Regions from separate parts of the Gluconobacter sp. genome, predicted to be linked through region 1. Evidence: predicted binding sites of a transcription regulator. Region 1 holds the regulator's gene; each other region holds the start of a gene.
The links. The regulator LexA, encoded in region 1, represses DNA repair genes until DNA is damaged. The targets are predictions, from matches to a motif close to TGTTCTANNTANGTTC.

Region 1 (9,664 bases):
AACTGGACCGTGTGGCTGAGGCACTTGAGGGCGCAGGAGCATCCGTAATGCTGGGAGCGCAGGACTGTCATACTGCGGTTTCCGGGGCTCACACAGGTGATATTTCGGCTGAAATGCTCGCCGATACAGGCGCGCGTTATGTTCTTCTGGGGCATTCGGAACGTCGGCAGGCCCATGGTGAAAACGACGCCCTGATCAGGCAAAAGGTGCAGGCGGCAGAAGCTGCCGGGCTGATTCCTGTTGTCTGTATCGGGGAAACAATGGCCGAGCGGCAGGATGGTCGTGCTGCAACTGTTCTGGCCAGTCAGATTGACGGTTCCTTGACCGATAATTTCAATGGCGTGCTGGCGTATGAGCCTGTCTGGGCGATTGGGAGTGGCGTCACTCCATCCCGGGAAGAGCTTGAACGGACGCTGCTTTTGTTGCGTGGTCTGTTGCAGTCCCGTCTCAAGATGGATGACATTCGCGTGCCAATCCTGTATGGCGGCTCCGTAACACCGGCCCAGGCGCCGACTATTCTTTCCATCGGGGTGCTTGGCGGAGTGCTGGTTGGTAGTGCCAGCCTGGAGGCCAGAAGCTTCCTGCGCATTGCCGAAGCGGCATCGCTCCGTCTCTCCTCCCAACCATTGTCCGGACCCTATCGTTCATGACCACTTTTCTGCTTGTCATCAATCTGCTGGTCACACTGGCCCTGATCGGTACGATCCTGATCCAGCGCAGTGAAGGCGGCGGCCTCGGCATCGGTAGCAGCCAGGGCATGGGCTCCTTCATGACTGGCCGCGGCACGGCAACGCTGCTGACGCGTGCGACATCTGTGCTTGCTGGCGTTTTCATGCTGCTCTGCCTCGTTCTGGCCCTTCTGAACCGCGGTGCTTCCTCGGGTGTCGGCGGCCATGATATCCTTGCAGATCCGCCTGCCCCGGCTGCAGCGACGACGGCTCCTGTTGCGCCTGCAACCCCTCCTGCTCCGGCTCCTGCCGAGACGCCTGCTCACTAACTGAATCGGGAAGCATCTCGACGCTTCCCCTCGCCCCCACCTTCGGTGTATGAGGAGCGCCCATGACGCGCTTCGTATTCATCACCGGCGGTGTGGTATCTTCTCTCGGCAAGGGCATCGCTTCTGCGGCTCTTGCTGCTCTCCTCCAGGCACGCGGTTACAAGGTCCGCATGCGTAAGCTGGACCCTTACCTGAACGTGGATCCGGGCACGATGAGCCCGTATCAGCACGGTGAGGTGTTCATTACTGACGACGGGGCCGAAACCGACCTCGACCTTGGTCATTATGAGCGCTTTACGGGCGTCCATGCCCGCCGTGCAGACAACACCACAACAGGTCGCATCTATTCCGATGTCATCGCCCGCGAACGTCGCGGTGACTATCTGGGCGGAACCGTTCAGGTCATCCCGCACATCACGGACGCCATCAAGGATGTCGTGGTGGCTGGGACGGAAGAATATGATTTCGTTCTGGTGGAAATTGGCGGAACGGTTGGCGATATTGAGAGCCTTCCTTTCCTTGAAGCCATTCGTCAGCTTCGCAATGATCTGGGGCACAGCCAGACCATGTGCGTTCATTTGACGCTGCTGCCTTACATACCCTCAGCCGGTGAGTTGAAGACGAAACCGACGCAGCATTCCGTCAAGGAACTGCAGAATGTCGGCATTCAGCCACAGGTTCTGCTGTGCCGTTCGGATCGTCCGATTCCGGAAAATGAACGCCGCAAGATTGCGAACTTCTGTAACGTCCGTTCGGAAGCGGTGATCGCAGCGCTGGACGTGGATACGATCTACGCGTGCCCGATTTCGTACCATAATGAAGGCATGGATCGCGAAGTTCTGCGTTACTTCGGTCTGCCGTTCGAAGGCTCGCCGGACCTGACGCGCTGGGAAAAGATCGTCCACGCGATTCGCGAGCCTGAGGGCGAGGTCAAGGTTGCTGTCGTCGGCAAGTACACGGCGCTTCTGGATAGCTACAAGTCGCTGGCGGAAGCCCTGCTGCATGGCGGTATCGCGAACAATGTGCGCGTCAAACTCGACTGGATCGAATCGGAAGAGTTCGAAAAGTCAGGTGATATTGCCGAGCGCCTAAAGGATGCAGATGCCATTCTGGTTCCGGGCGGTTTCGGTGAGCGTGGCGCAGAAGGCAAGATTCAAGCCGTCCGTTATGCTCGTGAAAACGGCATTCCGTTCCTTGGTATTTGCTTCGGCATGCAGATGGCCGTGATTGAATGCGCCCGTTCGCTTGCTGGCCTCACGAAAGCGTCTTCCACCGAGTTCGGCCCCACAAGTGAGCCGCTGGTTGGTCTCATGACGGAATGGGCAAATGGCAATGAACTGATGCGCCGCCGTGAAGGCGGTGATCTTGGTGGCACGATGCGTCTCGGTGCATTCCCGGCCAAGCTGGCTGCTGGATCACGCGCCGCTGAGATCTATGGCACGACCGATATTCGGGAGCGTCACCGTCATCGCTGGGAAGTGAACCTTCACTACAAGGATCGCCTGGAAAAGACGGGTCTGCGTTTCTCTGGAATGTCTCCGGACGGCGTTCTTCCGGAAGTGGTGGAATACCCGGATCATCCCTGGTTCATTGGCGTGCAATATCATCCGGAACTGCTGTCCAAGCCGTTTGATCCGCATCCGCTTTTCGCCGGATTTATCGGGGCAGCTCGCAAGCGGGCTGAAAGCAAGTGAGCTTCCAGATTGGAAAGCTCGAGATTGGTCAGGACCGGCCCTTCACGCTGATTGCAGGGCCGTGCCAGATTGAATCCCGAGATCATGCCGTGGAGATGGCAGATGCTCTCTCCACGTTATGTCGAGAGCTGGATATCGGGCTGATCTACAAGAGCAGTTATGACAAGGCGAACCGTAGTTCCGTGAATGCAGCTCGCGGTGTAGGCATGGAGATGGGGCTGGATATTCTGGCTTCTATCCGTGAACGCTTTGACGTTCCTGTTCTGACGGATGTTCACGCTGCCGAGCAATGTGCTGTCGCTGCGGAAGCGGTGGACGTGCTTCAGATCCCTGCTTTCCTGTGTCGGCAAACTGACCTGTTGCTTGCTGCCGGTGAAACGGGTCGTGCCATCAATGTCAAGAAGGGTCAGTTTCTGGCGCCTTGGGATATGGCAAATGTCGCGGCTAAGCTGGCTTTAACCGGTAACGAGCGAATCATGCTCTGTGATCGTGGCACGAGCTTTGGTTACAACACGCTCGTCAGTGATATGCGCGGCCTGCCAATTATGGCTCAGACGGGCTATCCGGTTGTTTTCGATGCCACTCACTCTGTGCAGCAACCGGGTGGCCTAGGGGCCTCCACAGGCGGCCAGAGGGAGTTTGTTGAACCCCTCGCCCGCGCTGCCTTGTCTATCGGTGTTGCGGCAGTTTTCATTGAGACACACCAGGACCCGGATCATGCTCCGAGTGACGGTCCAACAATGGTGCCGCTTTCAGAAATGCGGGCCTTGTTGACCCGCCTTAAGGCGTTTGACGCTTTGGCCAAATCCTACAGCGTATAATTCTGTAACGGTGCCAGGGCTGCCATGAGGAGACTTATGACAGCCCCCACCGTGAGAACGCCTCTTAGGGGCATGTACCCCGGTGGCAGCGCGCCATTCTTCCAGGCCATTCGTTCTACAGCAAACGTTGTCAGAAAACCGATAACCTCAAGCAGGTATCCGGCGCGCAGTCCTCCAAGCAGTCCGACGCAGAGGGAAAGCCATGCCCAGAGCGCAGGGCAGACACCCAGGAGGAGTCTCTGGCGGTCACGATCTGCCGTTCCCTGAACTGTGATGATATCTGGCCGCTCCATGGCGAGGCCCCAGTGGACTGCGCCGAGAAAAGACAGGATGCATGCCCCATAGGCCAGAAGAATAACGGTTAGATGCGGGAGTGGAGAAAAAAGTCCTGCGAGGAAAATCCACCCACCAAGGGTCAGGAAAGGTATAAGTCCTGCCAAACCGAGGATCAGGGCGAGGAAAGGAAGACGCATGTCGTCGATTGACCTTATGTTCTGATTTTGAGACGAAACGGTGATCCGTTCCGAACGGTTATGAGCCACCCCCGGTTCACGCATATCCAGGAGAGCTTCCATTGAGCGCCATTGTTGATATCACCGCCCGCGAGATCCTGGACAGCCGTGGTAACCCGACCGTTGAGGTTGAGGTTGAGCTGTCGTCTGGTGCCCGCGGTCGCGCCGCCGTTCCCTCTGGTGCTTCTACTGGCGCCCACGAAGCTGTTGAGCTGCGTGACGGGGACAAGTCCCGTTACAACGGCAAAGGTGTTCTGAAGGCCTGTGGTTTTGTTGAAGACGAAATCCTTGAAGTGCTGCAGGGTGCAGAGTCTGAAGACCAGATCGCCATCGACAACGCGATGATCGAACTGGATGGTACGCCGAACAAGTCCCGCATTGGCGCAAACGCCATCCTTGGTGTTTCCCTTGCGGTGGCCAAAGCGACGGCCGAAGAGCTGGAACTGCCGCTCTATCGCTATGTCGGTGGCGTTTTCGCGCACACGCTTCCGGTTCCCATGATGAACATCGTGAATGGTGGCGAACACGCGGATAACCCGATCGACATTCAGGAGTTCATGATTCAGCCAGTTGGTGCGCCGACGCTAGCTGATGCCGTGCGCATGGGGTCTGAAATCTTCGCAGCTCTCAAGAAGGGCCTGTCCGCTGCTGGTCACAACACCAATGTTGGTGACGAAGGTGGGTTTGCTCCGGGTCTGAAGTCTGCTGATGAAGCTCTGAGCTTCATTACGAAGTCCGTTGAGGCTGCCGGGTATCGCCCTGGTGATGACGTGACCTTCGCCCTCGATTGTGCAGCGACCGAGTTCTACAGCAACGGCCGCTACAATCTTAAGGGTGAAGGCAAGGAGTTCGACTCTTCAGGCATGATCTCCTACCTCGAAGATCTTGCCAAGAAGTATCCGATTGTCTCCATCGAAGATGGTCTGGCTGAGGACGACTGGGAAGGCTGGGCTGAGTTGACCTCGCGCCTGGGTGATCGTCTCCAACTCGTTGGTGATGATCTGTTCGTGACCAATCCTGAGCGCCTTCGTCGCGGCATCAAGGCCAAGACAGCGAACTCCCTGCTCGTGAAGGTCAATCAGATCGGCACACTGACGGAGACGCTGGAAGCAGTCGAGACAGCCCACAAGGCTGGCTACACCTGCGTTATGAGCCATCGTTCTGGTGAGACTGAAGACGCCGTCATTGCTGATCTTGCTGTTGCTACGAACTGTGGTCAAATCAAGACGGGTTCCCTCTCCCGCTCTGACCGTACGGCTAAGTACAACCAACTGATCCGTATTGAGCAGCAGCTTGGAAGCGCAGCCCGTTATGCGGGTCGCAGCATTCTGAAGTCCGCCTGATCAACGAACGCCGGCCTCCATTTAGGAGGCCGGTTTTATATGCGCGTTAAAATAATCTACTGTCTTGAACAACAGTGATTGTTTCGCAGCCTCTCTCTGAGTTAGATTGTTGGGAAGTTTTCAAGCCAAGGGAGCCTGTTACCCCGCGTGAGACCCGTCAGACTTATCAAACGTGCCATCCGTGCGGTCGCTCCTCCTGTGCTCTTTCTGTCCCTGACAGCATATTTCGGGTGGAATGCGCTTCACGGCGCTCATGGTATCCGTGCCTACCAGGATCAGCTTGTGCTTCAGCAGCAGGCCATCCAGGCGCAACAGGATGCGAAAGATGAGCAGGCGGTGTGGCATCGTCGCGTGCTTGCGCTCAAAGAGAAGGCTCTTGATGCCGACATTCTGGACGAGCGTTCACGTGCCATGCTTAATCTGACGCGGAACGGCGATATTGTTATCCCCTACGGACCACACGATAAACTTTTCTAAGAGCCGCTTCAGGCTCTTTTTTTATGTTTGGTGAAGTTTTGTTTGCCAGAAACTGAGCCAATAAAAAAGGCGACCCGAAGGCCGCCTTTTTTAAAGTCGTATGATCCGCGAGATCTTACTTGATCTTGGCTTCGCGGAAGGTCACGTGCTTGCGGGCAACCGGGTCATACTTACGGACTTCCATCTTGCCCGTAGCAGAACGTGCGTTCTTCTTCGTGACGTAGAAGTAGCCGGTGTCAGCCGACGAGACGAGACGGATCTGAATAACGTTGCTTTTTCCCATGATACCCTCGGGCTTGCGCCGTCCTGATGCCGCTCGCAAGTGCCAAAGCAGCAGGTTGATCTAGTTCGGCGCAACATGCTGATTTGTATGTCCTAGGTCAAGGCTTTCTGAAGAAAATCCAAGGATAAGGTGCATTTTTCCGCAAAAACCAAGGTTTTTAGCCAGATAAAAGCTTTGTTGATGCCTGGTAGATGTTCTTGCAGGTGGACGAACGGGAACCTATAAGGAACAAAAGAGCGTCGCATAAGTTTATGCAGTGTCTCAATCTTCAGATTTTGCCTCCACCGAGGCGCATGGGAGCGCCTGTATGCTGACGCGTAAGCAGCACCAGCTTTTGCTATACATTGACGAACATCTTCGGCGGACGGGCTATTCCCCTTCCTTTGATGAAATGAAGGACGCCCTCGAACTTCGTTCCAAGTCAGGAATTCATCGCCTCATCTCCGCCCTTGAAGAGCGTGGCTTTCTGCGACGGCATCACCATCGCGCAAGAGCACTTGAAGTTCTGCGTTTGCCGCATATGGGGCTTGAGGCCCCTGCTGTGGATGCCGTAGCTAATCCGGCGCCTTTCGTTCCAACAGTTGTTGAGGGTGGTCGTCAGGATCTTCCCGGGACATTTTCCGAGGCGCCTCGCTCTCCCGTTGAAAACACAAGCGTTCAGCTTCCACTTTATGGACGCATTGCTGCCGGCCTCCCTATTGAGGCCTTGCAGGATGATAGCGCACAGATTCAGGTGCCATCGTCCCTGCTCGGCACTGGAGAGCATTATGCTCTCACAGTCGCGGGTGATTCCATGATTGAAGCTGGCATTTTGGACGGTGATGTTGCCATCATCCGTCGCGGCGAAGTGGCGGATAATGGTCAGATCGTTGTTGCGCTGATTGATGATCAGGAAGTGACGCTCAAGAAACTGCGTCGTCGTGGCTCTACGATTGCGCTGGAAGCAGCTAATCGGGAATACGAGACACGCATTCTGCCTGCTGCGCGTGTGCGCATACAGGGGCGTTTGGTCGCACTGTTCAGGCAGTACTAGGAAAACACTGCCTTGCCGGATTAAAGTTTCGGCAAGGCAGATAATTCCAAAGTACTATTTATTAGGAACTGACGGTACGCCGCGCACGACGCGGACTTTACCGTCAGGAGCGATCAGAGTGCTCGTTCCGTCCCCATTCGGGATGATGATTGTTTTGTCGGGGTTTTTGTTCAGGAAGCGACCAGCATTATCCGGAACGCTCGTCGGAAGCGTAGGAATAAAGTGACTGCGATCTTCCGAAACGCCCCGCATTGCGTCGATCTTCTCACCGACGGACATGGTATCGCCTGACTTCATCTGCGGCCCAGATACGCCAAGAGCACCGGCACCGGCGATGCCGCCCATGAAATTCTTGTCGAGTGTGGCGCCACCAAAATACGTGGCTGGATCGCCGAGAGCCTTATTAAATACGCTGTCAGGGTTTACCACGTCTTTAAGGGTTGGCAGAGGCTGAGGTGAGCCAGGCCAAATATTCCCACCTTCTGGCAGGATTGGTGCAGCCGCTACGAATTCACCGCGTGCTCTGCGAAGGTTCTCACTATCGCCATGGGGAGCATTAGGGTTACTTCCCGACCACAGCGCGGTGTCATTGAAAAACTTACCCATGCCCGCACAGCCGCTCAGGGCCAGAGGTAATGCCAGTAGAGCGGCCTTACGCATTGTGTACTCCCATAAGGTCGATCCCTGAACTCTAGCTGTCATAAATTAAAAGCGCCAGATGACGAGCCGATAACTGCAATAATAATCACGGCTAGTCCAGATCAGGAGACGATCTTTGAAGACTTGCGCGGCTGAGAAGCCATCATTCGGGTGAGCCCGGCAGTGAGATAACCCCACCCGCTCAGAACTGTTGGGATAACTGAAATCCAGAGCAGAATACCACCGGTCAGTGTGGCGGGCAGGAATGAGATATGCAGTGTGACTGCAGCTTTGTCTCCCCCGATCAGAAAACCGATCGCGACCATCTGAATGCCGGTCTTCCATTTCGCGAGCCGAGTGGATGGAAGTGTTGCGCGCTGGGAGGCCATGTATTCACGTAGGCCACTAACAAGAATTTCGCGCAGCATAATGATGATGGCCGCGTAGAGGGAATATACTGGGAGTACTGTCAGGCCTGCCAGTGCGAGCAGAAGTGCGCCAACAAGGAGCTTGTCAGCAATCGGGTCCATCATCCGCCCCAACTCGGAGAGCATCTGCCACCGACGTGCCAGGGCACCATCCAGATAATCCGTAATGCAGGCAGCCGTATACACAACGCAGGCCGCAACGTTACCGAGTGCGGAATGCAGCGCCAGCAAAGCAACCAGAACAGGAATGGCCGCAATACGGAGCAGAGTCAGGACGTTTGGCAGATCAGTCAGCATCACAAAGCAGTCTAGAACAGTTTATCCGTCTCCGGTATGCGCCAATCCGCTCTGAATGTGTGTATTTTTTATGCCAAGCCGGTGTTCAAAGGGAGACCTCACGGAATTGTTAGCTCTGTGTCCGTAGCCATTCTGGATGGAAGTGCCCGTAGATGGCTCTGGCCGTTCCCGAACTGATTCCCGGTGCAGTTTCAAGCTCTTCGAGACTGGCCTGTCTTACGGTCTTGGCTGACCCGAAGTGATTCAGAAGTGCCTTCTTTCGGGCACCTCCGATTCCCGGAACATCATCCAGTTCGGATTTCCGAAGCCCTTTGGAGCGCCCTGCCCTGTGTGTCGTAATGGCAAAACGATGGGCTTCATCTCTCAGGCGTTGAAGATAGTAGAGAACCGGATCTCTCGGTGGGAGTTGGAACGGTGACTGTGTTTCAGTGAAAAACCATTCGCGGCCAGCATCACGATCCGGGCCTTTGGCAATCGCCACAATGGGAATTCCCGTAACCCCAAGGTCTGCCAAGACATTGCGAACAGCGTTGAACTGGCCCAGTCCACCATCGATCAGCAGCAGATCGGGCCAGTCCTCAGGCCTGTCCCCGTCCTCTCTGTTTTTCCCAAACCGGCGCTCCATGACCTCCCGCATCATTCCGAAATCATCGCCTGGAGTAACTGGGCCTTTAATGGCATATTTCCGATAAGAGCGTTTTTCGAAGCCTTCTGGGCCACCCACGACCATGACGCCATAAGGCGCCTGACCCATGATGTGTGAGTTATCGTATGTTTCGATCCGCTGAGGCGTTTCAGGCAGATTGAAAACCTTTGCCACGCCTTCCAGAAGTTTGCGCTGACCCGTATTCTCCGCAAGTTTTCGCTCCAGAGCTTCCCGTGCGTTCAGGGCGGCATGGTCGACGACGCTCTTCTTCTCACCGCGTTGAGGGCAGGCTATTTCCACCTTCTGCTCTCTCTTGATGCTGAGAGCTTCCTCGACGAGCTTCTGTTCCGAAATTTCCTGATTCACCAGAATCACTGGTGGTGGAGGCTTGTTGTCGTAAAACTGAAGGAGGAAGGCAGACAGCACGTCAGCCGGGGTCTCTTCTTCTGCGTGAACAGGATAGAAGGCCCGGTTTCCGTTATTACGGCTGCCGC
Region 2 (9,664 bases), on a different contig from region 1:
CTCAAAAAAGAGATCGTCACCATGGGACAGCCTAATATCGATCCTCGCAAGGATGTTGGTCAGTATCTGGCACCAGATGAATGGAATGCTCTGATTTCTGATCCGGATACGATCGTGATTGATACCCGGAATGACTACGAAGTCGCGATCGGGACTTTCAAGGGGGCTGAAGATCCCAAAACACGCTCATTCCGGGAGTTTCCAGAATGGTTTCGGAACCGACGCAAGGAGCTTGAGGCCAAAGGTCGAGTTCCAAAGATTGCCATGTTCTGCACAGGCGGAATTCGCTGTGAGAAGTCCACGTCTTTTGTGAAGGCAGAGGGATTGGACGAAGTTTACCATCTCAAAGGCGGTATTCTGAAATATCTGGAGACTGTTCCAGAGGAAGAAAGCCTTTGGGAAGGGGAATGTTTCGTCTTCGACCAGCGTGTTTCCGTGAAGCATGGTCTGGAAATTGGCAGCTACGATGTCTGTCACGCCTGCCGTCGTCCGGTCAGCGAGAAAGACAAGGCTTCTCCGATGTTCGTACAAGGCGTTTCCTGCCCCCATTGTCATAATGAACGCACTGAGGAGCAGCGGCAGCGATACGCTGCCCGTGAGCTACAGGAGAAGCTGGCGCGCCAGCGCGGGAAAGAGCATCTCGGTACTCAGCAGAAATAACTGTCGCCCAGTTAGCCGGTAATTTTTCTCAGAAGGGAGCAAATGGATTGTTCTGGGAGGATGATCTGGACCGCTGAGCGCTGATAATTGCTCTAATCCGGCTGCCGTCTCGTATGTGGATTGTTGCCGTGGGGTTTGCACCAGCATACCCGATTGGAAAGGGTACGGCTGCGTTTTTTGCAATTACTGTTCTGGTGTCGCCTGTCGAGGGGCTGAATTTCTGGCTCCCGATCACTGTGGTCCGTAAGGCATTGGGGCAACGGCCTTTGACACCTTTTTGTAGCTTGATCTGCGTAACGTCCTTTGTTGTCCTGAAGAGCTAAGCTCTTCAGGACTTGAGGAATCAGGCTTTGGTTTTGTTGCGGGAGCCTGAGGGGCGGCCACGAGATTTCTTGTCCACCGCTATTTTTGCCTTAGGCAGTTTTGTCGTTTTGGCTGGGGCTCGCTCCGCCTTTTGGGGCAAGCTGGCGGCAATCATCGCCTGAGTGATTCTTTTGCCTGTGGGCTCACGGTGCTGCCTGACACCGGGCGCATCCAGAAGGGGGGCCAAGAAGCGGCCAGTGTGGCTTGCTTTGCAGGCAGCAATGTCTTCCGGTGTTCCTGCGGCTACGATCTTGCCGCCACCATCACCGCCTTCTGGTCCGATATCGATCAGCCAGTCTGCTGTCTTGATGACCTCCAGATTATGCTCGATCACCAAAATGGTGTTGCCCTGATCGACCAGCGTATGCAGCACTTCCAGCAGCTTACGGACGTCTTCAGTGTGCAGGCCGGTGGTGGGCTCATCAAGAATGTAGAGCGTGCGACCCGTAGCCCGTTTGGCGAGTTCCTTGGACAGTTTGACGCGCTGGGCTTCACCGCCTGAAAGCGTGGTTGCCTGTTGGCCCAGGGCGACATAGCCAAGACCAACCTGCTGGAGAATGGCGAGGCGGTCCCGAATTCTGGGCGCAGCCTGAAAGAACGGCAACGCCTCGTCCACAGTCATGGCAAGTACATCAGCGATGGAATTGCCACGGAACTTCACTTCCAGCGTTTCACGATTGTACCGCGCGCCTTTGCAGGTGTCACAGGTGACAAAGACGTCAGGCAGGAAGTGCATTTCGATTTTCAGGACGCCATCGCCCTGACAGGCTTCGCAGCGGCCGCCCTTTACATTGAAGGAGAAGCGGCCTGGTTTGTAACCGCGTGCCTTGGATTCCGGGAGTTCGGCAAACCAGTCCCGGATAGGGGCGAACAGGTCCGTGTAGGTGGCGGGGTTGGAACGGGGTGTACGCCCAATTGGAGACTGATCGATTTCGATGATTTTATCGAGGTTCTCTACGCCTTCCAGTCGGTCATAAGGGAGTGGAGACTGGCTCGATTTCATGAGCTGCCGGGACAGTGCTTTGTAAAGGGTATCTACGACCAGGGTAGACTTGCCGCCGCCTGATACACCGGTGACCGCAATAAAGGTTCCCAGTGGGAAATCCACGGTCAGATCCTTGAGATTGTTTCCCTTGGCTCCAACCAATGTGAGTGTTTTGTCCGAGGTGCGTCGATTTTCCGGAACTGGAATAAACTTCCGACCCGAAAGATAGGCACCGGTCAGGCTTTCTTTATTCTTGGCTACTTCCGCAGGTGTCCCGATGGCGATGACGTTTCCGCCCCGCGTGCCAGCACCAGGCCCCATATCGATAAGGTAATCAGCAGCGCGGATGGCATCTTCGTCATGTTCGACGACGATGACGGTATTTCCAAGGCGCTTGAGACGCTCCAGTGTGCCGAGAAGACGCTCGTTGTCGCGCTGATGCAGGCCGATGGAAGGCTCATCCAGCACATACAGAACGCCTGTCAGACCCGAGCCAATCTGGGACGCCAGCCGGATACGCTGGCTTTCACCGCCAGAAAGTGTGGCGGATCCGCGGGAAAGCGTGAGGTAGTCCAAGCCTACGTCATCGAGGAAGTGCAGGCGATCCGTGATTTCGCGAAGAATGCGGCGCGCGATTTCCGCACGTTGTGGGGTGAGGGTAACCTCAACACCGGAAAACCAGTCCAGTGCCTTCCGGATCTGCATATCTGACGCTTCGGCGATGTTCAGGTCATTGACCTTTACGCAGAGGGCTTCAGGTTTCAGGCGTGCGCCATGGCAGGTGTGGCAGGGTTTTTCTGACTGATAGCGCGACAGTTCCTCGCGTACCCACATGCTGTCTGTCTGTGCCATGCGCCGGCGCAGGTTTTTGAGCACGCCTTCAAAGGGCTTCGTAACGGTATGGACCTTGCTGCCATCACGATACGGAATGGCGATGGCCTCTTTGGAGCCGTACAGGATCAAATCCCTGGTTTCGGCTTTCAGGTCTCGCCATGGCGTGTTCATGGTGTCCCCGCAATGGCGGGCAAGGGCTGCAAGAGTCTGGTCATACCAGTCCGTGCTGGCACCACTCCAAGGGGCAATCACACCTTCAGAAAGTGTCAGCGTATCGTCACTGACAATCAGGTTCTCGTCAAAATGGGTTTCCGTACCGATACCATCACAGGTAGGACAGGCGCCCATCGGGGCATTGAAGGAGAACAGACGGGGCTCGATCTCCTCAATCGTAAAACCTGAAACAGGGCAGGCGAAACGTGAGGAGAAAACGATGTGGGCGGGGGCAGCTGTTTTTCCCGCACGCCTGACTTCTTCCGTGTAGGCGAGACCGTCGGAGAGTTCGAGGGCTGTCTCAAAGCTGTCCGCCAACCGGGATTCGAGATCAGGTTTGACGACAATCCGGTCCACCACGACTTCGACATTGTGGCGGGTCTTGCGATTGAGTTCGGGGGCTTCGGCAATTTCGTAAAGCTCACCGTCAATTTTGACGCGCGTGAAGCCCTTGCGAGCCAGGTCTGCCAGTTCGCGTTTGCAATCCCCTTTACGGTCCCGGACGACCGGCGCCAGTAGCATGAGGCGCGTGCCTTCAGGAAGCGCCATGACGCGATCTACCATTTGGCTGACCGTCTGGGCTTCAATAGGAAGGCCGGTTGCGGGTGAATAAGGAACACCCACGCGCGCCCAGAGAAGGCGCATGTAGTCATGGATTTCCGTGATGGTGCCGACGGTGGAGCGGGGGTTCTTTGAGGTCGTTTTTTGTTCGATCGAGATGGCCGGGGAGAGACCCTCAATGGAGTCCACATCCGGCTTGCCCATCAGTTCAAGGAACTGGCGGGCGTAAGCGGAAAGACTTTCCACATATCGGCGCTGACCTTCGGCATAGATCGTATCGAAGGCGAGAGACGACTTTCCGGAGCCGGAGAGGCCCGTGATGATCGTCAGGGAGTCACGGGGAATCGTGACATCGATATTCTTGAGATTGTGGGCGCGGGCACCACGGACACGGATCGAATGATTGTCTGGAAAGCTCACGAAAACCCCGGAATGTGCAGAAAAGCGATTGTTAAAAATCGGAACGCGCCTGAACGGCGCTGGATCAATTATAGATGGGCGTTTAGGATCATATGAAAAGAACAATTCGAGAAAATTGGTTGGTACGGAATGGCAGGCAGCGTCAATAAGGTGATTCTGGTCGGAAATCTGGGCAAGGACCCGGAAGTCCGGAACACGCAGTCAGGCGGGAAGGTTGTCAATCTGACGATCGCCACGTCTGAAACATGGAACGACCGTCAGTCCGGTGAGCGCCGCGAGCGTACGGAATGGCATCGCGTCGTCATTTTCAATGATCGCCTGGGCGATGTGGCTGAGCGTTTTCTGCGCAAGGGGCGCAAGGTTTACCTCGAAGGTGAACTGCGGACCCGTAAGTGGACCGACCAGTCCGGCCAAGAGCGTTACACGACGGAAGTGACGATCGATCGCTTCCGTGGTGAGTTGGTGCTCCTCGACAGTAACCGTAGTGGCGGTGATGAAGGCGGTGGCTTCGACGGTGGTGGTTCGTCCTACGGTGGTGGAAGCAACAACGGCGGCGGCTTTGGTGGTGGAAGCCGGAGTGGTGGCAGTGAAGGTGGCTTTGGCGGCGGCTCTCGTAGTAGCGGTGGTAGCGCAGGTGGCGCGTCGGGCAGTCGTGGCGGTGGCTGGGATGCTCCGCCAGATAACGATCTGGATGATGAAATCCCGTTTTAAGGGATTTTCCGGAGAACCGGGCTGGCAGTGTCAGTCCGGTTTTTTTATGCGCGAAAGGCCGGTTTTTAGAGCGACAGATGAAAGAACTGGTTGAACTTAGAAGCCTGATAGTCAGCGAAAGGTTCGCCGAGTTGAAAGCCGCGGGCTTTGTAGAGCTTTAGTGCGGGTTCGAAAGAGGAATTCTGGCCGGTTTCAAGGCTAAGCTTTTTCAGGCCCAGAGAGCGTGCTCTGTGAATGAGATGATCCAGAAGAGTGCTGGCGATGCCCTGTCTTAAAAAATCCGGATGAGTACGCATGGATTTGAGTTCACCGTCCTGAGCACTCAATCGTTTTAGCGCACCAATGCCAGCAACGTGGCCCCGGTGGTGGACAGTCCAGACCTCGATATCAGATGAGGTGAGAGCAGCCAGATCCAAGGCGAAGACGTGTCCAGCAGGGGTATTTTCGTGCATTCCGGCAAGGTGAAGGGTCAAAAGGTCGCATGTTTCTTGGTCGGCAAAGTCTGCTGGGCGGAGAATGTGGTTCGGGTTCATAAGGTGGAATCCGGAGTGGCCGTGCTTTTGGACAGAATGACGAGTTTATAGCCCGCATGAGCTGTCGGGATGAACGTTGTTTGATCGTAGTGGAGAAGGCCTTGTGTTGGATGTTGAAAGCTCCGGTGCCCTCCTTCTCTGGGGAGGACGCCTTGGTCTTCCCAGAAACGGTTAAATTCCGGACTTTCTCTCTGAAGGGTTGAGACAAGTGTCTGAAAAGGTTCGGTACGGGCAATAGAAACTGTATCGGCTCGAAATTCGGCCAGAAGCCGCTGGGCGCGGGGTAGCCAGTCCGTAAGGAAAATTCGGGCATTGGGGTTCAGAAAAACATAGCGCAGCTGATTGGTCTCTGAGCTGTTCAGCCAGACATCGAAAAGAATTTTGGCTGCGGAATTTGCGCTCAGAACATTCCACAAGGGATCGAGCAAATAAGCGGGGCTGGAGATCTGTTCTGGGAGGCTAAGAAGTGTGGCTGGTGCAGTTGGCGCAGTGTGATCCCGCTGAGGGTCTCGCAGTTCTGCCAAAGTGAAAAGGTAGCGTCTTTCCGTCGTGGACAGTTTCAAAGCCGCGGCAATGCGCGACAGTGTGGCGGATGAGCATGAGACGTCGCGTCCCTGTTCCAGCCACGTGTACCATGTCGTGCTGATCCCGCAGAGTTGAGCTGTTTCCTCGCGGCGCAGTCCTGGGGTGCGTCTGCGTCGTAATGGAATCAGCAATCCTGCTTCTGACGGAGAAAGCCTTTCGCGGTGCGTGCGAAGAAACAGACCAAGAGTTTTACGGCTGGACGTAGGCATGGTGCAATTTATACCATGATAAAATAGGATCTTATACCTGATTGCTTGTTGTCTGATGATGATCTCCAAGGGAGAAAAATCAGATGGTTATGCAGGCAGGACAATTTGCTGCGAAGCATTATGAAGACAGGGCCTCATCTTACGTAAATAGCGTGGTGCATAGTCAGGGCGGTGACCTGGACGTGATGGTTCGGGCTGTTCAGGGGCGCGGGTTTGAACGTGTGCTGGATCTTGGCTGTGGCGGGGGGCACGTCAGCTATGCTGTGGCGCCACATGTCGGGCAGGTTGTCGCCTGCGATGTCACGGCCGGAATGTTGGCTGCTGTAAGCAGGTCCGCTCAAGACCGTGGCCTTGGCCACATTGTTGTTGAACAGGGCACCGCAGAAGCGCTTCCATTTGATGATTGTGTGTTTGACGCTGTTTTATGCAGGTTTAGTGCCCATCATTGGGAAGGCTTTGAGGCTGGTCTGAGAGAAGTGCATCGCGTTCTGAGGCCCGGAGGTCTGGCTATTTTCGGCGATGTTACGGCTCCTGAAGACGCTATGTCCGATAGCTGGCTCCAGACGCTGGAATTGATGCGGGATGTCTCTCATGTGAGGGACTATGCCGTGACAGAATGGGTGTCTGCTCTCGGAAGATCCGGTTTTGTTGTGGATGGCCTGAGACGCAGCCGTTTGCGGATGGAATTTGAGAGTTGGGTATCGCGAACACGAACACCGACGGAGCGTGTGAAGGGCATCCGGTCGTTGCAGCGTGGTGCGCCTGTAGCTGTCCGTGAAAGACTGGGGTTGGAAGAAGACGGCAGTTTCCTGCTGGACGTGACCGTTTTTCAGTTTCACAGGCCATAATGGGGTGGGTGTGGCATGTAGGCCGCGCATGGGCTATGCTGTGCGGACTGTATTTTAGCGTGGTGGACCTGTCTTGACCGAGCTGAACGAGCCGACTGATATTGTACCTTCCGATCGTCTTCCGGTGACGATCGAGGAGGAGATGCGCTCCTCCTATCTGGCCTATGCGATGTCGGTGATCGTCTCGCGTGCCTTGCCGGATGTGCGTGACGGCCTGAAACCCGTCCATCGTCGCATCCTGTATGCGATGCGCGAGAGTGGGTTTACGTCTGATAAGCCTTACCGCAAGTCTGCGCGTGCGGTCGGTGACGTGATGGGTAAATACCATCCGCACGGTGACAGCTCGATTTACGATGCCATGGTTCGTATGGCGCAGCATTGGTCAATGCGCGTCAAGCTGATTGATGGACAGGGTAACTTCGGTTCGGTCGATGGCGATAGCCCGGCTGCCATGCGTTATACCGAAGCTCGTCTGGCCAAGTCTGCGTCGTTCCTGCTGGATGATATTGAGCGGGACACGGTTGATTTTCAGCCGAACTACGACGAGAGCGAGCATGAGCCTAAGGTTCTGCCAGCGACGTTCCCAAATCTTCTGGTGAATGGCGCTTCGGGTATCGCGGTTGGTATGGCCACGAACATCCCGACGCATAATCCTGGCGAAGTCATTGATGCCACGCTGGCGATGATTGCCAATCCGGCGATTGAGCTGGATGAGCTGATGCAGATCATCCCCGGCCCGGATTTCCCGACCGGCGGAATCATCATGGGCCGCAGCGGTATCCGCAAGGCGTTTGAGACAGGGCGTGGGTCTGTTCCGGTCCGGGCTCGTGCTGAGATCGAGGAGATCCGCAAGGATCGTCAGGCGATCGTCATCACCGAGATCCCATATCAGGTGAACAAGGCAACCCTTCAGGAGAAGATTGCCGATCTCGTTCGTGCGAAGGAAATCGAAGGCATCTCTGATATCCGGGACGAAAGTGATCGTTCTGGAATGCGCGTTGTCATTGAGCTGAAGCGCGATGCGACGCCGGAAGTGGTGCTGAACCAGCTCTATCGCTTCACGCAGCTTCAGACGTCCTTCAGTGTCAATATGCTGGCACTCGATGAGGGCAAGCCGCGCACGATGGGGCTGATGGACGTTCTGCAGGCGTTCATTCGTTTCCGCGAAGACGTCATTCTGCGTCGCGCACGCTTCGATCTGAACAAGGTTCGGGATCGTGGGCATCTGCTGGTTGGCCTTGTGCTGGCTGTTGCCAACATCGACGAAGTGATCGCGCTGATCCGTTCTGCTCCTGATGCCTCGACAGCGCGCGAGCTGCTCATGGCGCGCGAGTGGGATGCGAGCGAAGTTGTGCCGTTGCTGGAGCTGATCCAGGACGAAGGCAATGTCATTTATGATGGCAAGGTTCGCCTCACAGAAGCGCAGGCTCGCGGTATTCTCGAACTGCGTTTGCAGCGTCTAACCGGCCTGGAACGTGAGAAGATCCAGGGTGAGCTGAGCGAAGTTGCGGCCAAGATTGCCGACCTGCTCGACATCATTGGCAGCCACACTCGTCGCATGGATGTCATGCGCAATGAATTGCTGGCGGCCCGGGCTGAAATTGCCACCCCACGCATGTCGGAAATCTCCGATGCGCTGGGCGATCAGTCTGACGAAAGCCTGATCGAGCCGGGGCAGATGGTTGTGACCATCACGCGTGACGGCTTCATCAAGCGCACGCCGCTTGAGATGTTCCGCTCGCAAAACCGCGGTGGGCGTGGTCGTACGGCGTCTGGCCGTCGTGGCGATGACGTCATTATTCGTAGCTTCAATGCTCATACCCATCAGTGGGTGCTGTTCTTCTCTTCGGGCGGCAAAGCTTATCGCACCAAGGTCTGGCATCTGCCGGAAGCGTCTCCGACGTCCAAGGGGCGCGCACTGGTCAATCTGCTGCCGGAACTGGGTTCGGATGCCATTACAGCGGTTCTTCCGTTGCCGCAGGACGAGGAGCTGTGGGAAGATCTGCACCTCACCTTTGCGACGGCCAGCGGCAATGTTCGTCGTAACCGCCTGAATGATTTCCGGAATATCCGGGCGTCCGGTCTGATTGCGATGAAGCTGGATGAGGGCGATTCCCTCATTGGTGTGGCGACGTGTCGTGAAGGTCAGGATGTGTTCCTGGCAACGAAGAACGCCCGCTGCATCCGCTTCCAGATCACGGATGACACGCTACGTGTGTTTGCCGGCCGTGGCAGTTCGGGTGTGCGTGGTATTCGTCTGGGGGACGGGGATGCGGTGATTTCACTGTGCATTCTCAACCATGTGGATGCCAGCGTTGAAGAGCGTGCGGCCTATCTGCGGATGGCCAATGCAAAACGTCGCGCCGAGAATGCTGCGTTGGCAGAAGGTGCTGAAGAAGAGGTGGTGTCCGGTGACGAAGACACTGTGGAGATCGTTGGCGATCTGACGCAGGAGCGCTTTGAGGAGCTGGAACAGCAGGAAGAAATTCTTCTGACTGTGACAGATGGCGGGTTTGGCCGTCGTTCCTCTGCCTATGATTATCGTGTGTCGGGCCGCGGTGGTCAGGGCATTACGAACATGACCTTCTCGGCCAATCGTCGTGGCAAGGAAGTGGTTGGGACGCTTCCGACGCTGGATGGCACGGATGTCATGCTCGTGACGGATACGGGTCGTCTGATCCGTCTTCCGGTGTCTCAGGTGCGTGTCATGGCACGTCAGGCCAGTGGTGTGACGCTATTCCG
Region 3 (9,664 bases), on a different contig from region 1:
GCTCTGGGGCGGTTTGAAGCTGCTGTGGCGGTCATCGTCATGGCGACACGCAGGGATCAGGGCGAACAGATCCGTCACCCCGATGCGTATTTCCGGGCCCTGGTCGAACGCGGGGTGCGTGGAACACTCCACCTCGACCGCAGTCTTTACGCCCTGAAGGACACGCTGGCACAGGATGTGTCGCAAATCCGAGAACGTGCGACAGGCCGGGTGAAAACAGCGTCACAACGGGTGCGGATACAATGAGGGAAAGAGCCGGATGGTTCGGCTCAACAGAAAGGATTTACCTCATGGTTCGCAAACCCGCAGGCACATATATGGCACCTGATGGTCGAAATATCCGGGCGTTGAACGTGCGGTTATGGGGGCGCAGGACGATGCCGGCTCTTGGTCTGCTGGCCTGCTTTGGCAGTTCGACGGTTTGCGCGGAAAATATCCACTCTTATCAGCGCATCGCTCATGCGACAGACACCAGCAATATCCGGTCTACAGACGGTCATATTTCAGAACGGCCCCTGAACGGCAAAGACGTAATCACCATGACGACCCAGACACGGGTGCTGCTGGGCATTACGACTAAAACTACAGACGGGACAGCAATTGAACTCCCGCGTGAGGAGATCACTGAATATCACGGATATGTCGCGGTTAACGGGCAGGAAGTAACTTTCCTGCATGATGGCGAAAACATTACCTATGTTGCTAAAGCGCTACACATAAAAGACAGGAAAAGTGGGCTTAAGAAAATCGACCTGGTACCAAGCACACTCGAGACTGGTGTTCATGGCAGCTACACTGCCACACGCCTTCCCAACAATGATGTGAAAATTGATGTGCGTGTATCGGATATTGAATTTGTCGAAATGCCAGATTGCTCGGATATACAATGTCCTGTAACGGTTGGCCGTGAAACACGCCGTACAGTGATATTATCTCCTGATCATGCAGAAACGGTGGATCTTCCTGCTGGTGACATCAACGAGCAGTCGATCAGACTCATTTTTTCCCGGCAGCAACTCCCAGCGCAAGTAAAGCAGACAGTTTCTAGTCCGTCTGGTCACCGAGCGTGACCCGTTTTTCAGGCCCGCAAGCACCGTCTGGTACACCATTCCTCCAGTAGTGGTGACTGGCGGCAGTATTTTCCAGGGACGACTCTGGCGGGGTGCCTTTCAAAAACCATGGAATCCTGCCACAGACCCTGCCTTCTGCTTATGCGCTTTGCGCCAGATGTTCAGGGAATATTTCGATTTATGTCCAGCACCGACCGACCAACACCTGACGATCTCAAACGGATGACGGCCACGATCGTTAAGGGCTTCCTTGCCGGGAACCCGATGGATTTGGAAAAACTCCCTGCTCTGATCAAGCTGGTTTATAGGTCTCTGGAAGAAGCGCACATCCCGGTGGAGGAACCGGAACCGGAAATTCCGGCCGTGCCAATCGAAGAATCCGTTTTCCATAATTATATTATCTGTCTTGAAGATGGCCGGCACATGAAGCTTCTGAAGAGCCATCTCAGGCGCATATACAACATGACACCTGACGAATACCGTGAAAAATGGGGACTGCCACCGGATTATCCTATGGTGCCCAAAGCCTATTCTGAGAAATGCGCGGCTAATGAGTACAAACGGAAGCACGGACGCAAAATGCCTGTCCAGCGCAAGAAGGACCCGAATCAGGCTCCTATGCTGAAAGGTGCGCTGCCTAAATCCAACCGAAAACGTAAACGTCCCGACTGAGGTTTTAGCGAAAATCCCGTGAACTGATCGCAATATCTCGCCCGCTTTCGGTGCTAAGGCGGGAGAGCATTGGCTGGAGATCCTCGACAAAGCGCACGACCAGATGGGTCACATCACCTTCGCGCTGGAGGCGCGCGTAAGCCGCGATGAAGCCCGATCCAACAATAATGGCCCGTTGCGCTGTCACGCGATCTTTCCACAAAACCAGATTGGCTGTGCCGGTTTCATCTTCAATCGTCATGAACATGACCCCGTTCGCGGTAGAGGGCCGCTGGCGCATCAGCACCAGACCAGCCACCCGCACGTAAGCACCATCACGGACCTGCGCCAGATCCGCAATGGGGATAATTTCCTGACGAGCAAGGGTGTCGCGCAGGAAGCTGAGCGGATGGGCACGCAGGCTCAGTCCTGTCGTATGGTAATCTTCCACCACGGCGCTGCCTGCCGAGATTTCGGGTAATTGCGGGTCAGGCTCCCAGAGTTCAGGGGTCGGTGCGTTCCGCCCCCGGTCGGCTGCTTCGAAAAGAGGTAGCGGGGCTGCGCCAAAACCCTTGAGCGTCCACAAGGCCTGTCGCCTGTCGGCCCCCAGTGCGCGAAAGGCATCGGCTTCGGCCAGCTTTTCCAGCAAAGATAGCGGTACATCCGAACGGCGCCAGACATCATCCAGACTGTCATACCCCGCCCCACGGGCGAGGATCAGCCGGGCTATTGCATCACACGATAGGCCCGATACCAGCCGGAAACCCAGACGCACGGCCTGCCGCGCTCCATTGCGTCCGGTTTCTAACGTGCAATCCCAGCGTGAGGTATTGATGCAGACCGGCCGGACTTCCCCCCCATGTTCGCGCGCGTCGCGTACAATCTGGGCCGGGGCATAAAACCCCATGGGCTGGCTGTTGAGCAGGGCAGCACAGAACACATCGGGATAATGGCATTTCAGCCAGGCCGAGGCGTAGGCAATCAGCGCGAAACTTGCCGCATGGCTTTCGGGGAAACCATACGCTCCGAAGCCTTCCAGCTGTGTCCAAATGCGCGCAGCGAAAGCTGGATCATATCCATTGGCAATCATGCCGCCCAGCAAACGGGCCTTCATATGGTGGACACCACCCGTGGAGCGGAAGGTACCCATGGAGCGCCGGAGCTGGTCTGCTTCCCCACCCGTAAAGCCTGCACAATGCACCGCAACCTGCATGGCCTGCTCTTGAAACAGCGGAATGCCGAGTGTCTTGCCCAGAATACGCTGTAGGGCAGGGCTGGGGCAGTCCGGGGCTTCTTCTCCCGCCCGGCGCCGCAGATAGGGATGGACCATGTCGCCAGTAATGGGACCAGGGCGCACGATGGCGACCTGCACAACCAGATCATAGAAGGTGGCGGGCTTTGTGCGCGGCAGCATGGCCATCTGCGCACGGCTCTCGATCTGGAACGTCCCCAGCGTATCCGCCCGGGCAATCATCTGGTAGGTCGCGCGGTCCTCAGGCGGGATCGTCGTCATGTCGAGCGTGCGGTGGTAGCGTGACTGGATGAGGTCAAAACAGCGCCGCAGACAGCCGAGCATGCCAAGGCCCAGCACATCGACCTTCATCATGCGCATCCGGTCGATGTCATCCTTGTCCCAGACCAGGGTCTGGCGTTCCGCCATGGCGGCGGGGCGCACGGGCACCAGTTCGTCGAGCCGGTCAGCGGTCAGCACGAACCCACCGGGATGGGTGCCATACTGGCGCGGAAATCCCACCAGCAGACGGGCAAGCTGCAAGACCATGCCAAGTCGCCTGTCGCCAGCAGACAGGCCGATCTGTGCCAGCCGCTCGGCAAGCAGGGCCTCGTCGTGCAGGACACTGGCCAGATGTTTCGACATCTGGCCCAGAAGATCCTCTGGCAGACCGAATGCCCTGCCGACTTCCCGCAGCGCCCCTTTAGGCTGGAAACGCATCAGAGTGGCGCACAGGGCCGCGTGAGAGCGACCATAGCGCCGATAGATCCACTGGATGACTTCCTCGCGCCGGTCGGCTTCGAAATCCACATCGATGTCAGGTGGCTCCTGCCGCTCTTCGGAGACAAAGCGTTCGAACAGGAGGCCTGAGCGGACGGGATCAATGGCCGTGATCCCCAGCACGTAACACACGGCAGAATTGGCGGCCGAACCGCGGCCCTGGCATAAGATGCCGCGGGAGCGGGCATAGGCGACGATAGTATTTACCGTCAGGAAATACGGCGCATAGCCAAGACGTTCGATCAGGCCCAGTTCGTGATCGAGCTGCTGACGGACATCGAGAGGTGTACCGGTTGGATAGCGATAAGGCACGCCGGCCCTGACCAGGCGGGTTAGAACGGCCTGCGGTGTCTCACCGCTTCCGTCAGTCTCATCAGGATACTGGTAGCGCAGATCCTCCAGAGAAAAACGACAAGCGGCGGCAATCTCCTGGCTGCGCACCAGAGCGTCCTCATAGCCGGGGAACAGGGCACGGATCTCACTCGGGCCGCGCAGGTGGCGGGAGAGATGCCGGGTGCGTTCCGCTCCCAGTGTTTCGAGAGTGCGGTGGCAACGAATAGCTGTCATCACATCATGAAGGATCTGGCGGGACGGGTCATGCCACAGCACATCTCCCGTAACGACGGGGAGCACGCCATTTTGGACACAGAGCCGCGCAATCCACGCCAGACGCTCGCTCTCATGCCCCTCGAAACGGCGTGTGAGCGCGACATAGGCTGGGCCGTCGTCTTTCTGGCGAGCCAATTCTGCTAGTCGCGTCATGTCGGCAGGCAGACGCTGATCATCGGTGGGAAGCAGGATCAGAACCAGATTACGTGCTTCGCGCGTCAGATCCTGCCAGCGGAGTTGGAACGCATCATGCGGTCCACGACGCGCACCCAGCGTCAACAGCCGACACAGCGACGCCCAACCCTCCCGATCCCGTGGATAGGCGAGCAGGCTCGCGCCCTCTTCCAGCTCCAGCCGTGCCCCCGGAATGAGGCGGATACCGTGCTCAGTCGCCGCGTCATGGGCACGTACCAGTCCGGCCACCGAATTGTAATCGGTGATACCCAGTGTCGTGTAGCCCAGTGCTCTGGCCTGCTGCATCAGTTCACCGGGATGGCTGGCCCCGCGCAGGAACGAGAAACAGGTCGCCACCTGCAACTCGACATAGCCTGCCTCACTCACAGCGGGCCTCGGTCGGGTGCGGATGGGCTGAAGCTGTGTGGCTGCCTGTATCCTGCGCACGGCACAGGATGAAGCCACAGCGTTCGAGATGGGCGACCAACCGCTCAGCAACCAGTCGGGCCATCAGCTCGTCCGCATCATGCACCCGGCGGCGACCATCATGACATAACGCGTGCATGAGGGCATCGGCGATGTCGTCTGTGCGGGCCGGACGCAGGCCGGGAAGGTCTGGCGGGCGCTGCATCAGAAAAGCCCATGCAGGAACCATACGGCCCGCCCTTTAGCCGGACCCGTGCCATCATGAGCGACGAACAACCAGAAGCGTTCGCCCTCTGCCGTCTCGGCTACCCAGTAATCGCGCGCGCAAGCGCCCTGGGGGTCATGCCACCAGTCGCTCCAGACCCGCTCTGGGCCGATCAGCCCGCGAATAGTGTGCGTGGCACGCCTCCAGAGGAAGGCTTTGGGCGCACCGTCAGGCCAGAGCTCCGTAACGGTAAGGGGAGCGGGGGTCGGTAGCAATCGGGCAGGCCGTGGGCCATGAGGGCCGGATGGGGAGTGGTCCTCCATACTCTGTACGTGCTCACACCCCTTATAAGCCTGTTCGCATTCAGGAAACTGGCTGGCTCCATCATGCAGGCGCGAGAGGCTTTGAATCCCGACCCGTCCCCCAAGACGCTCAAGGAGGGCAGGCAGGCCTGCGGGATCGGTGGTGGGTGTCAGCCAGTCCCGGTTGGTCGGGGCGTCCAGTGGGGCTGTTTGTGTCGCACTGAGGGTAAAGGCTTCAATCCCGAAGCCCGGTTCTATGGTTTCGATCCGCTCGGCCAGAAGCCGGTTCAGCCGGACAGGATCGGCGCTGGCGTTCGACAGTCCAATCTGAAGGCTCTGGAGTGTGCCATCGACCCGCATGCACTGCACCTGCAGTTGGCGTGCGCCGTGCCCCCGCCGGCTCAGGGTGTCTGCCAGTTCCGCCACGAGGTTTTCCAGAGCGCGGGCAATGGCTGGGGCCGTGCTGATTGGTTCAACCAGTGTGCCGGAAGCGCGGAAAGCCTGTGGTGCTGTCCTGAAGGAAAGGGGTTCAGGTAGGCGTCCCATCGCCTGATCAAGCCGGTCGGGTAGGGCCTGCCCGAAGCGGCGTGCCAGAGGCGCGCGGGGCATATCCAGCAGCTGGCCGACACGCACCAGGCCAAGACGGCGCAGGGTCGCCAGTGTCTCAGGTTCAAGTCGCAGGCTGGCCAGAGGTAGTTCGCGCAGGACACTCTCCTGCCCCCTCGGGGGAATGGGAGTGATGGACCGATGGCTGCTGCGGGCGACAGCCGCCGCCATGGCCGCTGTATCTGCGATCGCGATCCGGGCCGAATAACCGGCCTTTGCAAGACGGGTCAGCAGGTGTTCAGCCATCTGGTCCTCACCTCCAAAAAGATGATCACAGCCAGTGGTCTCCACCCACACGCCATCGGCGCCATCGGTGGCTGTGAGGGGCGACAGCCACTGGCACCACAGTGTGAGCGCCTCCAGTGCGGCCTGATCGGTCGCAGGTTCGGCCTGCGCCACGTGCAGCTCTGGGTGCATGGCCCTGGCTTGTGCCAATGGCATCCCGTGGCAGATCCCCAGTCGTAGGGCTATGGGATCGGCTGCTGTCACCAGAAGCCGGCCACGCTCAGGCGCGTAGAGCGCCAGTCCGCTGCGTGAAGGGGATGGCTGCTGTTTCTGGTGTCGCTCGATCGGCCAGAGGGGCAGCCACAGGGAGAGAATACGTCGGGTCATGCCGTGTCGGGGTGATGATCCAGGTGCCGCCGGGTCCACCGCGATGACGCAGCAGTTCGACAGCCCAGCGCTCTGCGCCGGCAACCGGAGAAAGAGAGGGGAGATCGGTGCGCAGTGTTGAGGGGCTGCCCCCGATCCGCCAGCGGGTCATGCTGGCGCTGGCGGGCGGGTCATTCTGAGCCCCTGCCGTGCGGCAGAGCAGGAAGCCACTGACGTGGCTTCGACTGGCAGCCAGCACGAGGCGGCGGGACTGGGTGAGCGTAAGCGGTGTACGGATATCCGCGACCAGGGCACAGACCCCGCGTTCGTTCAGCACGTCCTCGCACAGCGCTTCCAGACCGCCCTTCCGGGTAGTGACGCAGAGCAGGCGACCAGGATTAAGGCCGGACTGGCGGATGCCCGGGGCGGACAGGTCGGGATAGTCTTCACTCACCCAGATCACCGGCCCGGTCGTGCGGGCCAGCACATGGGCGACAAAGGCGGCTGAGCGGGAGCCATAAAGGCTGTCGCGTCCGGTGCTGAAGACTTCATGCACGCAGCCCCGCGCCAGACCACCGTCCAGATGGGCATCAAGAGCCGCAAACCCGGTTGGCAGTCTGTCGGTCGACACAGGTGTGGGGGCTTCCATCCGGCGGATTTTCTCGCGCAGAAGGGCCAGCGTATCCGTCTTGTCCTGGTGCATGGGATGGCTCCTTTACACCCTCTGGCTACACCAGAACAAAGGAGGAACGCAAGCCTATTTCAGTCCGAGCGTGGCCCGATGTCGCTATCCGTCTGATCTGCCGGGGAAACTGATACGGCATGCCCTGAGTGACTCGATGCGGGTGTTTCTGGAGCCTGTATGGGCAGCAATATCGGTGACAGAGTGAGGCGGATGTGGTAAAATTCATTCTCTAATCAGGGGAACTTTCGATCATGACGCTCTCTCATGAAGATCTCGTCCGTCGGCAACAGGCGGCGCAGGATGCTCTGGCCAGTGCTGCCCGCGAAGGACAGCCCGTTCCTCCAGAGGCGGCTGCGGATCTGGAAGCGTGCGCCCGGGGTGAAATCACCACAGACGAAGCGCGTCGGCGCCTCATGGCCCGACTGCAGGCTGATCCCCGTTATAAGAAAGCCACCAGAGCAGCTTAATTCAGGTGGCTGACCCTTATCTTCAGTCCGATGGGCTTACCTTAGCCAACAAAATCGGAATAACCGATAATCCGCAACTCCTTTCGGAAATCGAAGCCAGTCATGCAGCTTTCCGGGAATGGGAAATTCGCGAAACTGGTTATCCCGACAGGCAGGGCGTTGATCTTCTCAAAGCCATTCATCAGCATCTTTATCAGGATGTGTATGAGTGGGCGGGCGAATTCAGGCAGGTCAACCTCTCGAAACAGGCATTTACCCAGAGTGAAGATGCCACGACCTTCTCGCCTCCCTCACGGCTGGCGCTGGAACTGGGGCAGCTTTTCGAACGGCTTGCCGCTCAGGACAATCTGAAAAATCTTCCTCCAGCCCTCTTTGTCGAGCGGCTGACGCCGTATTTCGTAACCCTGAATCATATTCATCCCTTCCGGGAAGGGAATGGCCGTACCCAGACCCTATTCTGGCGCAAGATCGCCAGGGACGCCGGGCACGAGCTTTCTTTTTCGGTGGTTTCGCGCGAGCGCATGATCGCGGTGTCGATCGCAGGTGAACTGGGGAACACCACATCGGTGGCGCACATGCTTTCTGATGCCATTGACCCAGCAAGACGCACGGCATTGCATCGTGCCATTACGTTTTTGGAGAACGCCCGTAAAAAGGGCAGTCCGGTTGACTGGCAGGAACGGTTCATCGCAACGACGGCGCCGGGTCAGGCTTACGAAGGCCAGCTGATCGGGAAAAGTGGACCGGAATTTCTGTTTGCGTCCAGTGACGGACTTTACGTCGGCTGGACCAAAGACCTTCCCCAGCATGGCAAGGACCTTGCACCGGGAAGTTTTATTGCCTTCGACGCATCATGGTCTCCATCAGGAGACCAGCCACGCGAGCAAACTCTGTCTCCTTCAACGGATGTACACCGCAATCGCCAGTCACTGCCTGCACGGCACCTGACACGCGACTGGCCAGAGCCAGACTGATCACAGCCGAGCCGCGTGCTGCCCATTACGCCTGCCGACCAGCGGCTTTCCATGTTTCGAGAGAGACGATCTTGCGCGCGACAAGATCCTGACGGGCAGGTCCTGTGTCGTTGCTGGAGAAAGCGGCCGGCGGAGGAGGGTTTGCTTTACGGTAGGCATCGAACACTTTGCCAAAGGCTTCCCATGCACCGGCAGTCCAGTGTCCACTCTCCCAGGCCTGATGAAGAGCCACGGCTGCGGCTTCCCGTCTGGCACGGAAGGCGGGATCGGACAGCCTCTGCTCGACAGTCGTGTTCTGTGTAATCTGCTCGATCTGGAAGCGCTCATTTTCTGCCTGCGCCACCAGTTCCAGAAAGGCATCGACTGTTTCCTGCAAGCAGAGACGCGCGTGTTCCTGTAGCGCGTCGAAATCCGCGAACATCGAAAAATCGGTGCCTTTGACTTGGGCCCGGACAGCACGGGCTCCCTCGCGCCTGATAGCCTCAGTCTTGCGGGATAAGCGCCGGCCAGCCGCGCGGAGTGTTGTCGCGACCGTTTCGGTATCTGGCGTGAGCTGAAGGACCGTCTCAATCGTACGCTCCGCCAGCTTTTCGCGGCCAAGGCGGCGGACTGACGTGCACAAACCAGCGGTGTCGGACTGGATGGGCCTGTCTCTGCTCATCGAGTAACTCTGAGGGTTGATTACCACTACCTACCCCCGGTGCGGCCAACACAGAACGGGAAATCCGATCATTCGTCATACCCTTCGTCACCGTCAACCATCACGACGCCTATCCGTTCGGCGAGAGCATAAACTGCGTCTGTCGTCTCGCTATCCTCTGCCAGACTCTTTGAGGTGCCAACCGGACTTAATGCACCCGCAGAGAGACGATCTCCAAAAAATACATAAGCCC

Region 2: the regulator LexA is predicted to act here: its motif matches at 4,136-4,151, upstream of uvrA (excinuclease ABC subunit UvrA).
Region 3: the regulator LexA is predicted to act here: its motif matches at 7,382-7,397, upstream of ABF979_RS13860 (ImuA family protein).

What each region holds. Positions count from the first base shown of each region.
Region 1 is NZ_JBDOBO010000014.1:39,797-49,460, forward strand. It holds gene tpiA (triose-phosphate isomerase) at 1-650, shown strand, start outside; gene secG (preprotein translocase subunit SecG) at 647-997, shown strand; gene ABF979_RS07585 (CTP synthase) at 1,060-2,691, shown strand; gene kdsA (3-deoxy-8-phosphooctulonate synthase) at 2,688-3,512, shown strand; gene ABF979_RS07595 (DUF3429 domain-containing protein) at 3,500-3,985, opposite strand; gene eno (phosphopyruvate hydratase) at 4,087-5,367, shown strand; gene ABF979_RS07605 (FtsB family cell division protein) at 5,515-5,844, shown strand; gene rpmG (50S ribosomal protein L33) at 5,960-6,127, opposite strand; gene lexA (transcriptional repressor LexA) at 6,435-7,160, shown strand; gene ABF979_RS07620 (hypothetical protein) at 7,215-7,820, opposite strand; gene pgsA (CDP-diacylglycerol--glycerol-3-phosphate 3-phosphatidyltransferase) at 7,922-8,524, opposite strand; gene uvrC (excinuclease ABC subunit UvrC) at 8,634-9,664, opposite strand, start outside.
Region 2 is NZ_JBDOBO010000002.1:189,828-199,491, forward strand. It holds gene ABF979_RS03000 (rhodanese-related sulfurtransferase) at 1-660, shown strand, start outside; gene uvrA (excinuclease ABC subunit UvrA) at 1,004-4,036, opposite strand; gene ssb (single-stranded DNA-binding protein) at 4,166-4,747, shown strand; gene ABF979_RS03015 (GNAT family N-acetyltransferase) at 4,813-5,280, opposite strand; gene ABF979_RS03020 (helix-turn-helix transcriptional regulator) at 5,277-6,074, opposite strand; gene ABF979_RS03025 (class I SAM-dependent methyltransferase) at 6,158-6,922, shown strand; gene gyrA (DNA gyrase subunit A) at 6,996-9,664, shown strand, end outside.
Region 3 is NZ_JBDOBO010000065.1:1,169-10,832, forward strand. It holds gene repC (replication initiation protein RepC) at 1-246, shown strand, start outside; gene ABF979_RS13835 (hypothetical protein) at 291-1,070, shown strand; gene ABF979_RS13840 (MucR family transcriptional regulator) at 1,251-1,742, shown strand; gene ABF979_RS13845 (error-prone DNA polymerase) at 1,747-4,902, opposite strand; gene ABF979_RS13850 (hypothetical protein) at 4,895-5,146, opposite strand; gene ABF979_RS13855 (DUF6504 family protein) at 5,146-6,666, opposite strand; gene ABF979_RS13860 (ImuA family protein) at 6,560-7,348, opposite strand; gene ABF979_RS13865 (hypothetical protein) at 7,582-7,797, shown strand; gene ABF979_RS13870 (Fic/DOC family protein) at 7,803-8,771, shown strand; gene ABF979_RS13875 (hypothetical protein) at 8,797-9,432, opposite strand; gene ABF979_RS13880 (RES family NAD+ phosphorylase) at 9,501-9,664, opposite strand, start outside.